DNA from 2 places in the Peribacillus sp. NPDC058002 genome. Region 1 is predicted to be linked to the other one. Evidence: riboswitches for the same ligand, from Rfam matches in the RefSeq annotation. Region 1 holds a riboswitch; the other holds the start of a gene.
The links. Region 1 has a riboswitch for S-adenosylmethionine ahead of ACFVSH_RS10585 (methionine ABC transporter ATP-binding protein). Riboswitches for the same ligand answer to the same signal wherever they lie in the genome.
Positions count from the first base shown of each region.

Region 1 (8,643 bases):
CGGTAATAACCGTACCGGATGGCCAGGTCGCCAATTCCGCCCCCGCCGATTGTCCCTGCCATCGCTGAGTAACCGATAAGCGAAATGGTCGTTAATGTCAGTCCTTGAATGATACCCGGTTTTGCCTCTGGAAGAAGTACATCCTTAATGATCATCCATGGAGTGGCTCCTACGGCAATTGCAGCTTCAATCACGCCTCTGTCTATTTCACGTAATGCCGTTTCAACGATTCTTGCAAAAAAAGGTATTGCGGACACCGACAGGGATACAGAAGCAGCTCTCGGGCCTATCGTCGATCCAGTTAGAAGATCCGTTAAAGGAAGAAGGGCGACCAAGAGAATGATGAAAGGGATTGAACGGACAATATTGACTGCGAATCCTAGAGATCGATTCACGATACTATTTTCAAAAAATAAATTCCTTGTTGTCGTAAACAGCAATACTCCAAGCGGTAGACCGATCAACAGGGCTACTGCAAGGGAAACACCGACCATATAAATCGTTTCAAGAAAGGCTTTATTAAGATCAGGTAAAATATTGACGATGGAATCAAGCAGTGACATGTTTTAGCACCTCCACAGAACTGGAACGATTTTTTATATATTGCAATGCCGAATGAACTTGAGCGGCATCGCCTATTAACTCGATGATTAAAATGCCTAAAGGGACATCCTGGATATACTCAATTTTACCGTGTAAAATATTCCCCTTTACTGAATGGGATTGGAGAGCATCCGAAAGGATCGACTCACCAGCGGTTTGCCCTTCGAATTGAATTTTAATGATCGTACCTTTACTTTCTTCAATCAAGTGCGGAGGGAGTGCGAAATCCAGAACACTGCTAATGAATTGCTTCGTTAACTCCTGCTTAGGCTGTGAAAATATTTCATAAACGGGACCTTCTTCAATTACACGGCCATCCTGCATGACGGCGACACGGTGGCATAGTTCTTTGACCACTTCCATTTCATGTGTAATCAACACGATGGTGATGCCAAGCTTACTGCTTATCTTTTTCAATAATTGTAAAATCGCTTTTGTAGTTGTTGGATCAAGTGCTGAAGTCGCTTCATCACATAATAGAACAGTGGGGTCATTTGCTAATGCACGGGCTATGCCTACCCGTTGCTTCTGTCCACCGCTAAGCTGCGCCGGATAGACATCTTTCTTATCGCTGAGCCCTACGATTTCCAACAATTCCAATACACGTAACCTGATGGCATCCTTCGATCGATGCGCGGCCTTTAAGGCGAAAGCGACATTTTCATAAACGGTTTTTGAACTGACCAGTGAAAAGTGTTGGAATATCATTCCGATTTTTTGCCGTTGTTTACGAAGCTCTTTACTTGATAAAGAGGTTAAATCAATGCCGTCGATGATGATATTTCCACCTGTCGGACGTTCAAGCAAATTCAAGCAGCGGAGTAATGAGCTTTTTCCGGCTCCACTGTAGCCGACAATTCCATACACTTCGCCAGTTTGAATGGTTAAAGACACGTTATCCACTCCGGTAACTCGGTTTTTCTTCGAGACGTATTCCTTTCGGACTGAACGGATTTCAATCATAAGCTTTCCCCCTTAAACATTAAAAAACTGCCCCTATCATTCAGAAAGAGGCAGCGAAATTATATCTCGTCTTATCTTTCAGAATGCAATCATTCTGCAGGAAGTGGCACCGTTCCCTAAGGGCGGTTGCCGGACATCACAGGGCCTGATCCCTCCGTCACTCTTGATAAGTAAATTATTATTTTAGAATATTTCAAGTTTTTCAATATAATCTATATTATTTGTAAAATTCAACAATGTCAATCGTTTCTGTAATTTTCGGGGTGATTTTTTGTTATTAAAGTTTAGAAAGGTCCGTTAAAAAGGGCTATCTTGCTATAATCCTGCATTTATTGTCCAGGTTAATTATTCCAAAATTTCCTTGTCAAAAGGGTAAAGTGGTAATACATTTGTTATAGTTAAAGTTAAAAAAAGGAAGACGAAACTATATTTGTGTAATGATGGGGAGGCAACTGAATGTTAGAGATTAACACGATAAATGATGTGGTTTGTGTGAACGGGACTCCTGGCGGGAACAAATCGGGGATGAGTGTTTATGTCTTTTTAACGGATGGTCTATTGATAGATACTGGCGCACAGATATTATTGGAAGAGCTCATTCCATTCTATGAGTCCGCAGACTTCGACTCAGTGGCCTTGACTCACTATCATGAAGACCATACCGGGTGTGCTGCATGGATACAGGAAAATAAAAAGGTCCCGCTTTTCATTCACCCGATGTCGGTTGAGGTTTGTGCAAAGGATGCCGTATATCCTGAATATCGTAAAATTTTCTGGGGAAAGAGAGACGCCTTTAAAGCTGAGCCGGTAGGGAAGGCCATTCATTCCCGCACCCAAACATGGGAGCCGATTTTTACCCCTGGTCATGCAAAGGACCATATGGTGTATTTGAATCACAGTAATGGCATGCTCTTTTCAGGAGACCTTTTCGTAACACCAAAAACAAAACTTGTCTTACGGGAAGAGTCTGTCCCGGTCATCATCGGTTCCATTAAAAGATTACTTCAATATGACTTCGGGGAAGTGTTTTGCTGCCATGCTGGGCATGTCCCTGATGGGAAGGTCATGTTTCGGAAAAAGCTCGATTATTTGGAAAACCTACAAGGTGAAATTTTACGCTTGCATTCTCAAGGGCTGACCGTTCATGAAATCCAGCAGGCCGTTTTACCGAATCGCTATCCCCTTATCGAGATTTCTGGGCATGAATGGGATTCAGAGCATATCATTACATCGATATTAAACGAAAATATTTTAAGTGCGAGGGAGAATGGAACTATTTGAATGCTATTTCAGGCTGATGTTTTCTATTTGTCACTCAAACAACTTCCATCCAGGATGTTGTTTTACTTGATTACTTATAAAAGACGGACTTTTTATAGGGGGAATGCAGTCCAAGCGGGAGATGAACGGGATAAGTAAAAAAGGGGAGCCCTCCATAAGAGGGCCCACATAAATTATTTATTTTCATTGGGATCTGTTTCATCATAAAAATCATGTGCTTCTTCGATGTTCTGAAGGTTAGCGACTTCATACACATTTCCGCCTGCCATTCCTTCATTGATGATACGGTCGATATCCAGGTAAACGGAGTCCTTGCCATCATATTCGGTATCCTTCAAAAATGTCATTTTTTCTTTATCCAAAATTAATCCCTCCTAGCCTTTTCTTTAGTTTAGGCAAAGGAGTTTTTTTTATTCTATTTAAGGATTTCATGAATGTAAAGAGGGTTCATTCATATACATGGAAGATCATTAAATCATGTACCATGCTTTTGAGTTTGGTTTCATCTGTTTCGGAAGGCGGGTTAGCTGTCCACTCGATGGATCCATCTTTATGATACAAGGCTTGGACTGCCTTCTTGTTGAAATAAAAGGAAATTTTCCATCCCGGCAGATTTTTATGCAATGGTGCCCATTGAAAATGAGTGATCATATGTATTACCTCCATATATACAGTTTCTCATTTAATTATAATGGAAAACGGTAGCTGGAGGTGTTATTTTATTGTCAGGTTGGGAAAAGTTAATTCAATGAAAAGATTTTTTAAATGCAAAAGCCTGTTTGTTTCAATTTCCACTTCATCGAATTGCATGGGCTTTGAGTTCACTTCATATATGAAGAGCGAACCCGATTCGTCTTCCCCTATATCAATGGAAAACTCTCCGAGAAACCCGATTTTTTTCGATAGAATCTCTCCGCATTTTTGGGCGATATTCGCTAATTTTTGATTCAGGCTTCTTGATTGCAGGTCTTGATAAGGAAAAAGCTTACCCCCTCGGGGAGTGTGGGTGGTGATTTCCTGAGTTTGTGACATCCTTACCGCTTTGCCGGTCACTTTATAAAAACCTTTTTCATAATGGACGAGAATCCGGTAATCATAACGGTGTCCAAAAAGTTTTTTTGGTCTGATCGCCTGTTGAGCAAGATAGCTCCTTTTTAATAAATCCCTTTTTTTTGTTTCCCAGAATGATGCGAAATCCGGGAAGGACTCACTATGCTTCAAGCTATTGAACAATAGTGTATCATCATCATTTTTGATTATGGTATAAATGCCCTTCCCTTGGCTTCCTTTGCAGGGTTTAAGGTATATATGCCTGTAGGTCTCCAGGAATGAATAAAGGCAATCGCTGTTTCGTAAGACCGTTGTGGGCGGAAGGTGTTTTGTGAGGAATCCATCTTCATTTAATGCTTCGAACATTACATATTTATCTATAAAACAGGGGTTGAATAGATTCATTCGGGAATCTTTAAAGTGTGTAATAAGATGTTGGAATTCCTCTGACGCCTCATAGCTCCTCGAAGGGATACGGTTATAGACGATGTCAGGGAAGGGTACTTTACATTCGATCCACTTCTTTGAAATGGAGGAAAAAACATACCCTCTCAACGAATCGGGATGAAGGGCATTTCCTGTGAATACATACGCCAATATTCCATGTTTTAATAAATATAATGATAGGTCCCGAAAAAGGGTCAGGTTTCCACCCAAACCTGATTCCTTTTTGGGATTGGAAACAGTTAAAATTCCGACGGTGAGCATCCGGTTACCGGGATATATCGTGATTGGAATCAGGGGTTGATTCGAATGGTCCTTTTTATAGCTGATTTCCTCTTTGGCAGAGCCCGCGAAAAGTTCAGCATTCTCATGATTGTGGTACCAATTTTCAGTGGGGCTATCGTAAAAAATGTTCATCGCGGTACACTGATTGATTTCGTAATCGTCTGTTCCGTAAGATAAATGGCATAATCAAGGCTTAGCTTTCTGGTCAGCAATTCGAAATCCTTGAGTTTTGGATGGGCGAATATGGAACGTCCAGGTTTGGAATTGGCTTCAAACATCCAAACCTGCCCTTTTTTATCCAATCCAAAATCAAATCCTATTTCTGCAATGATGCCGTCCAAGTTCTTTTCAATACTGTCACTTAAAATCAGCGCGGCTTCCGATAGCTTTCGTTCGACTTCTTTCGCCTCATCGTCATCTCCAAACAGTTCGGCAACCGTTTTGATGACACCCCCGCTTTTAATATGGGTAGTGACGCTGCCGGCACCGGCGATTTTTGCGGCAATCGCGGTTACCTGCCATTTTCCATTACTGTCCTTGTTCGTATGGACCCGGAAATCCACTGGACGTTTTTCAAATCGAATTAATGGGATGCCCTGCTGTACAATAAGGTTCTCAAGCGGTCGGTCGTGAAAAATATGTTTAACGATGGATTCCAATGTAGGGAATTTTTGCAGTTTATTTTCTTTTGCTTCATTTGTATAGCGACAATAGTAAACATCCTCATGCTTATCATAAAGAATTTGGTGAATCCCTAGACCGAGGCTGCCGTGAATGGGCTTTATATAAACTTGCCGGTAATGGGAAAGAAGGGTTTCCACCACGGACATGGATTGAAATGGATATGTTTCCGGCAAATAAGGCAATGCCCGCTCATCTGCGCATAGCCTTTCATTTACATCCCATTTATTGAAAAATCCAGGATTATACCATGGTATTGTATATTTTTTTTGGAATTTCCGCTTCACTTCTTTAGGTCCATCGCGGTTTTCCGTCAACCGATTTGGGAGTCGGTCATAGATGACATTAGGGAAAGGAAATTCATTTATGTGCCAGTGATCGTTAGCAAACACATAGCCTTTGATTGTCTCCTCATCCCAATTGATTACATTCTCTCCAAAAACAAAGGGGATGCAGCCCGTGGTCCTGCTAAGCGAAAGGAGTTTTGCGAAAAATTCCGATCTCTCCCCTAATGGTTTGTTTGAAACGCCAGTGAACCCTGAGGAAAATATTCCGACAAGCGGTCCGATATGGATGCTCTTGCCGTAAATGAATAAATGAAGGGGAATATCGGTATGATCGAATAGTAGGGATTCCGCAAGGCTTTCCGATAGGACGATTGACTGATTGACGGCTGGGTTTTGTTTGACGATGGCAGGACATGAATGCCGTCCGAAATAAATTAATTCAATCTCTGCCAAATCTCCAAGCTCTGAAGGATAGTAGAGAACATTGCCAGGGATAGAGGCAATTTCGGCAGGATAAGTCTTTCTCACTTTCTATTCACCTGCTTTCTGAAGATGTTCGGCTAAATACTGGCTATATTGAAACGGTGCGCGATGGATATCCTTCATGGTCTCCGGCTGTAGTGCCTGAATGATTTTCCTTCCGGGCTTGGAGTTGATGTCCATGATCCATAATTGGCCTCTTTTATCGATGCCTAAATCAATCCCCAATTCGAATAATCTTTCAAAGACAGCTTCGGTTTCTACGGGCAGGGTGCGAAGGATATGCTGAATCTTTTGTTCGACAGCAATCGAAATCGTTTCCGGGTTTCTTTTGTTGAAAGTCTCTAATGAAATGGCTTCCCCGCCTGTGGCAAGATTTGAAGTAATTCCGTCTTTTTGTCCCGTACGAATTCCGCGGCCCCGTTCCATCCATTGATTCTTCTCGTTTTTTTGAAGGAAAATCCGTAAATCGAATGGCTCATTATTTTGGTTGCAAAGTTCTAAATATGGCTGGCAAAGGTAACGGTATCGATTTAATAAATGCTGCAGCCATTTGTTAAGCTGAGATTTGGAGGAGAATGGGCGGTCATATTTGGTGCCCTTTTTCGTCATGGATACCAAAATGCCGCCTTCGGTTTTTGTTAGGAGATAAATTCCTGTACCGCCTGCACCAAATTCAGGCTTGATGATGATTTTATCCAGGCGTTCCAAATGCCCGGTAATATCTTCAGGTGTCGCCACTTGTACGGTCTCTGGAAAAAATGCCTGCAGGTGTGGATGGTTTTTTAGGATTTGATACACTTCCCACTTACCAGGAAGGCCCAGCCCTAAGAAATTCGAGTTATCTTTTAACCAATTGATTTTGTGTCGGGTTTCCGTTGACTCACGGACTAATCCGTGAAAACAGCGATCATATACAAAATCAGGTAAATCAAAAGATGTGGCGATCCAATTTTCATTCTCGGCATCAAAACGCTCGCCACGCACTTTTTTAAGATCCATATCAATATTTTCAGGTGAGAATTTACAAACTTTCATATTAAATGATTTAGCGGTTTTGGCTATTTCGTTGAAGTAGTTGTTTTCATGTGTATCCGACGCGGCCATTAATCCTATTAACACGAGCTAGCAACTCCTTTTTATGGATGGTTTTCGCGATTAAGGGCAAGCATGAAATCTATGATGGATTTTACTGATGGACGAAAGGTTTCATAGCTGCCTTGAAATTTTTTCGAAGGTTTTGAATTCACTTCGATGATCCATGGATGTGTATCAGTATCCAGTGCTAAATCGATCCCTAGCTCACCGAATGAATCGTCATGGTTTTCGACCAAGGCCTGGGCAGTATTTTTAGCCAGCCGTAGGAGCTTTTGATATATGCGGCTGGCATCCTGAAGGCCAAATGCTTCCTTTAGAAAGTCCGGCCCATTTTTCATCAATCCGCCTTGTGCAAGATTGGAAACGATTGTACCAGGGTCCCCAATCCGGGCAACCATTGATGAAACTTTCCATTCAAGCTGATCGTTCCGATGAAGAAGTATGCGGAAATCAACTTTTCTCTGATCGATTTCGAAAAGGGAAATCCCTTTTTGAAGAATGAAGGATCGTCTTCTGGAAAATCTTTTTAACGTTTCATACAACTTTTCATCCGTATCAGCAAAATGTACATTCTGGAGATGTCCGGATTGCTCGATTTTCCATTTTCCAGCTACTTGCGTTAATCTGCAAATATTCTTGCCTTGGCTGCCTGCTGAAGGTTTAAAGTAGATTACCGGATGCCTTTCTATAAAAGACAAGAAAGTTTCCTTTTCGTTAAAAAGGATCGTCTCTGGCAAATTTGGCAACAGCTCATCTTCTAAGATTAGCAGCTCATGTACATGATGTTTGGAGAGGAACCTTCCATTGAACATCGGTATCGACCGTTCCTCCAGTTCAGTTTTAAACAGCTTGAAAGAATGCGATTCCTCAAGTTTACGTGAATGTATCCGGTTATAAAATACATCAGGTATGGGGAGGGGAAAGGTCTGCCAGCCATTTTGCCCAGGCAGGTAGCCTTCCACAACTCCATCTTGAAGAGACTGCAGTTTCACTAAATAAAAGGGGATGCCCTGCTGATTACAATATGATTTCATTTCCTGATAAAATTTTTCCATCTCGCCGAATGTCCCGTCTTGCAACGGGGTCTGATTCATGAGTGAAGCGAAGAATGGACCTATTTTTATTGACCTTCCTTCCGCATGGTATGAGACGGAGATTGGATCGGAAAAAACGGGTAAGGATAAAATTTGGTTCATATCATATGAAAGTTTCAATGTAGGCTGGGATGACGGGAATGGCTGGACAAGTACCGGGACGGAACGGCATCCAGCCATGATCGTTAAGGATTCTCCAAATTGAAGGCCCCATTCCTCAAATAGTTTTTCTTCGATAAACAGTAGCGCCTTCTTTCTAGTCTCTGCGGAATTTACCGTAATGAAAACTTTCTGATGGTTAAGTTTCATAATAATTCCCCGTTTGCACTAAGTTTGATAACCTTTAATAAGTAAATGATGGGCAAATGTGGATAACA
Region 1 is NZ_JBHVQU010000043.1:42-8,684, forward strand. Features, by position in the region: partial or broken gene ACFVSH_RS10580 (methionine ABC transporter permease) at 1-563, opposite strand, end outside; gene ACFVSH_RS10585 (methionine ABC transporter ATP-binding protein) at 550-1,566, opposite strand; SAM riboswitch class I at 1,635-1,739, opposite strand; gene ACFVSH_RS10590 (MBL fold metallo-hydrolase) at 2,023-2,847, shown strand; gene ACFVSH_RS10595 (hypothetical protein) at 3,021-3,209, opposite strand; gene ACFVSH_RS10600 (YheE family protein) at 3,295-3,498, opposite strand; gene ACFVSH_RS10605 (YheC/YheD family endospore coat-associated protein) at 3,562-4,758, opposite strand; gene ACFVSH_RS10610 (YheC/YheD family endospore coat-associated protein) at 4,755-6,122, opposite strand; gene ACFVSH_RS10615 (YheC/YheD family endospore coat-associated protein) at 6,126-7,196, opposite strand; gene ACFVSH_RS10620 (YheC/YheD family endospore coat-associated protein) at 7,214-8,575, opposite strand.

Region 2 (4,891 bases), on a different contig from region 1:
TGATGAAAGTGTACCTGTCCTCAGCCATTTAAGCCTGTCCATGAAAGCTGGTCAAGTAACTGCTCTGGTCGGCTCCTCTGGCGCTGGAAAATCGACCATCACGAGCCTTTTGATCCGATTTTATGATCCGCAAGATGGCACGATTAAAATGGATGGTCATGATATCAAGGATGTGTCACTGAAATCATTACGGGGACAAATGGGGATTGTTTCCCAGGATATCATTTTATTCAATGGCTCCATTCGTGATAACATCGTGTATGGCAAACTTGATGCTACAGATGCTGAAATCATCGAATCCGCCAAAGCGGCAAATGCGCATGACTTTATCAGTGCCTTTCCTGATGGTTATGATTCTCAGATTGGAGAGCGCGGAGTCAAGCTTTCAGGCGGACAAAAACAGCGCATTGCCATAGCTAGGGCACTTTTGAAAAATCCGCAAATCATCATTCTCGATGAAGCAACGGCGGCCTTGGATACAGAATCCGAACATTTGATCCAGCAAGCATTGTCACGTTTAATGAAAAAGCGGACCTCAATAGTAATTGCACATCGTTTATCGACCATTCATGATGCGGATCAAATTATCGTTCTGGAAAAAGGGCAGGTTCATGAAAAAGGAACACATGAAGAATTATTGCTAAACAACGGCAGATACAAGCAACTCCATGACTTACAGTTCCCTCAACTTAAAGCGATATCAAATTCCTAGCTACTTCTTAGAGGGCAAAAATGCACAGGAAGCCTTCCTGTGCATTTTTGCTTTCATTTGAAATCATAACTTTCCAAAACCCGGTTCGCAATGAGCTGATACCCTTTTTCATTCGGATGTAACTTATCACTGAAATACTCTGTTTTCTTTTTACCTTCAAAAAGATCATTTGTAGGAATGAATAACATCCTTTTATCTTTATCCGCTATTCCCTTTATTGACAGGTTATAATCACGAATGAGCTTTTCAAGTTTTTGATTGTCTTTTATTGGGTTATATAGTCCTACTACCAGAATATCCGCCTTTTCGTTTGCCTCTATCAAGGTTGATGTAATCTTTTTGAGATGGTCGATATACTCCCGTTTTCCCTCAATGATTTTTCGGTCACTTATTTTCTCCAAGTTCCCTCCGTTACTATTGATCAAGTCATTCGTTCCAATAAAAACGATGAAAGTATCGGCTTCATCAAGTTTCGTTTTAATGCGGTAATCATCAAGCTGTTTCATCACCCCATCCGTTTCCTGGCCTTTTATACCGTAATTCCAAAAACTCACTTTTTGTTCCGATTGCGGATTATTCAATTCATCCTCAAGGCCTTCTATATATCCTTCCCCATCCTTATCTCCTTTTCCATAGGTTAATGAATCTCCAAAAGCCATCACCCTTTGCACATCTTCTGACTCCGAGGCCTGAAATTCATACGCAGCAAAACATATAACGAGTACTATAATCAATAAACCTGCCAATTTTTTCATTTGATTCTCCTCTTGTCTCTTTACTAGAAGTATTTATTTTTTTACATACCCAAAAAATCTACAGTCTTAACATAAAAAAATTGTCAGATAAAGATTCAAGAGTGTATGATAATATAAAACTTTCAATGGATTGGGTGTCATTCACCGTCCCTTAAACAAAATACGGGATTACCCTTCATTCTGGAGATTGAATAAATGATAGTTAGGAGTTTAAATCATGGAAGAGCTCATAGCGTTTAGAGAGGCAGGACTATCCGATCTACCCAGAATTGTTGAAATATATAATTCAACAATTGCTTCAAGAATGGTCACGGCAGATACGGAGCCTGTATCCGTCCAATCGAGGGTTAAATGGTTTGAGGAACATCATTCAGAAAGTAGACCGCTATTTATCATTACTATAGAAGGGAAAACTGCTGGATGGATGAGCTTTCAATCCTTCTATGGCCGACCGGCATATAATTCCACTGCCGAAATCAGCATTTATATAGATGATTATTTCCGGGGAAAAGGAATCGGACAAACTTCGATTCAAAAGGCAATTGAATGGAGTCCAAAATTAGGTGTTAAGACTCTATTGGGTTTCATTTTCGCCCACAATACACCAAGCCTTAAGCTTTTTTCCAAATTCGGGTTTGAAGAATGGGCACATTTACCTCAAGTTGCCGAGTTGGATGGGATTGAGCGGGATTTGCTCATTCTTGGTAAACGTGTCGATATGTAATATCAATCTTTAGAGCTATTGCCTTGAGCAGTAGCTTTTTCATATTAATCGAGTGCGAATTGGCTAATTTAAAAATACCTATATGCTTTCTGGAGGTAAAAATGTTCACAATCTCTTTTACTTGTTAACGCATTTAATAGCGTATCCAATTCTTGACTGGCTTGAACAGTTAGCAGACTTGATAAGCCGTAAATTGCTGCCAAGTTAATCATTTCTTTTCTTTTCTCTTCTATTTTTTCTATAGTTACCTTAAGGCAAGGCATTATATAGCCACCTCCCATTTATTCAATTTTTTTACACTTTCATCATAATGAATATACTAGTTAAAATCAACTATTTTTCGGAAATTAAATGTGTTATTTTAAAGGATGAATGTGACAAAATGACTATTAATCCTGTAATTATGTATATTTTGTGTCATTTTCTATTAAACGCAAAAAAGCATCCACTAGTGTAGACTGTGAATGCTTACATCATATCTCTTATCCAAGAACCCAAACTATAGTCCATCGTTTACTATGTCATCCATTCAGAAGGTGACTCGGTATTTGGTTTATTTATAACAATCTTATATTCATCTTCAAGTACTTTTAATGGGGCATCATAAAGGTGCCTTTCATCAGAGGTTTTGTATACTCCATTGGCCAATAACTCTTCAATAAGCTTTGCCTTCCTCTGTTCGATCCTCTTAAATAATTCTGCCATGTAAATGGCTCCTTTCCTAGTCATCCTAGAGCCTGCTTCTAGTTAGCTAAACTTTATCAACTTGTTTTATTTTCACCAAATTATATATACCTTTTCTATTATGTCACTAAACGTTATTTCCCAAAAATAAAAGCCCCTTCTAATTCAAGAAGAGGCTGACAGTGTCCGTACGGCTCTTCTTATCTTCCAAGCATATGCTTGTTGGATTTAGCACAGTTCCCAAAACGGGTCCGCTGCCGAGGTTTCTTTGGGCCAAGTCCCTCCACCTCTCTGGATAAGAAATCGATATATAAATGATGTAGACATGATTTTATCCTAATAACCATCAAAAGTCAATTACCTGGTTCTCCCTTTTTTCCTGGACATAAAATGGTCCCTCTTTTAAATGCAGGTTGCATTTTCTTGTCTTTCTGATATGATGTCAGTAATTACATACAATTCACACCACTAGGGGAGTCTTTTTTTAAGACTGAGATGGAATTAGTTCCGGACCCTTTGAACCTGAACCGGCTCATACCGGCGGAGGGAAGTGGATGATATCGTCCATTTTCAGACTATATCCATCTACCCCGTTCCGTATTCAGGAACGGGGTTTTTTCATGAACAAAGGGATCCATTCTAAAGGAGGATGAACAATGGAGAATGTTAAATTAGAAACATTCAGTGATAGACTACATGCACGGTCAAAAGAGATTTGGAAAAGGAACCATTCACATCCCTTCGTCCAGGCAATTGGAAATGGTACGCTTCCTGAAAAGAAATTTGCCTATTACCTGAAGCAGGACTATATCTATCTCATGGATTATTCCAAGCTCTTTGCTTTAGGTGTAATCAAAGCTCATAACATCGAAACCATGGCAAAGTTTGCGAGTATTTTAAATGAAACCCTTCAAGTGGAAATGGATATTCATCGGCATTATGCTTCCGAATTCGGGATCACTTCCAAGGAATTGGAAGATACAGAACCTACTCCAACGACTCTAGCCTATACAGGCTATATGCTAAATGCAGCTCAGCATGGGACTTTGGCAGACTTGATCGCCTGTCTTCTGCCCTGCGCTTGGGATTATTATGAAATCGGTTTGCTACTGAAAGAACAAAATGGAGCAGCATTGGAAAACAATCGCTACGCAGATTGGATAAGGTCCTATTCATCTCCTGAATTCGGGGAAGCACATAAATGGCTGATCGCTTTGTTGGAAGAATTGACGGAAGGCATGCCAGAAAAGGAACTTCTTAGATTAGAAAAGCACTTTTTGGTTACTTCCCGATATGAATATTTATTTTGGGATATGGTTCATAATGAGCAAGATTGGCCGCTGTAGATGATGAATCCTGTCAAGAAACTGACGTTGACTGCCATGATCACGGCTATTACGACGCTGACCAGTTCATTTATTTTCATTCCTGCAGGATTTGCAAAGGTCTTTCCTATTCAGCATCTGGCAAATGTCCTGACGGCCGTTCTATTGGGGCCAGCTTATGCAGTGACACAAGCTTTTTTAGTTTCCATCATTAGAAACATGTCTGGTACCGGTTCAATTTTCGCCTTTCCCGGTAGCATGATCGGTGCACTTTTGGCTGCCATCCTTTACCGAAAAACACAAAGCTTAAAATTTGCCTGTTTAGGGGAAGTGATCGGGACCGGTATTCTCGGTTCCCTAGCCTGTTATCCACTTGCCCTCCTCCTATTGGGGGAAAAAGCTGCGCTCTTTGGTTTTTTACCGGCTTTTATGCTCAGTTCATTCGCTGGTGCGATTTTAGCATTCATATTACTTAAAATACTTCTAAAAAATAATTATATGAAGGGGTTTTTTTATGAAAACAGCATTAACCATCGCAGGCTCTGATTCAGGGGGCGGCGCAGGAATACAAGCGGATTTAAAAACATTTTCTGCACATGGTGTCTTTGGAATGTCTGCCATCACAGCCGTAACCGCACAAAATACAATGGAAGTCCGTTCAGTACAGCCAATTGAAACAGCAATCATATCA
Region 2 is NZ_JBHVQU010000118.1:6,682-11,572, forward strand. Features, by position in the region: gene ACFVSH_RS17760 (ABC transporter ATP-binding protein) at 1-712, shown strand, start outside; gene ACFVSH_RS17765 (GDSL-type esterase/lipase family protein) at 766-1,467, opposite strand; gene ACFVSH_RS17770 (GNAT family N-acetyltransferase) at 1,685-2,191, shown strand; gene ACFVSH_RS17775 (aspartyl-phosphate phosphatase Spo0E family protein) at 2,260-2,454, opposite strand; gene ACFVSH_RS17780 (Fur-regulated basic protein FbpA) at 2,708-2,896, opposite strand; SAM riboswitch class I at 3,073-3,177, opposite strand; TPP riboswitch at 3,336-3,441, shown strand; gene tenA (thiaminase II) at 3,532-4,221, shown strand; gene thiW (energy coupling factor transporter S component ThiW) at 4,225-4,746, shown strand; partial or broken gene thiD (bifunctional hydroxymethylpyrimidine kinase/phosphomethylpyrimidine kinase) at 4,715-4,891, shown strand, end outside.
Region 2: it holds a riboswitch for S-adenosylmethionine, as region 1 does, so the genes downstream of both, ACFVSH_RS17780 (Fur-regulated basic protein FbpA) here and ACFVSH_RS10585 (methionine ABC transporter ATP-binding protein) in region 1, are expected to answer to the same signal.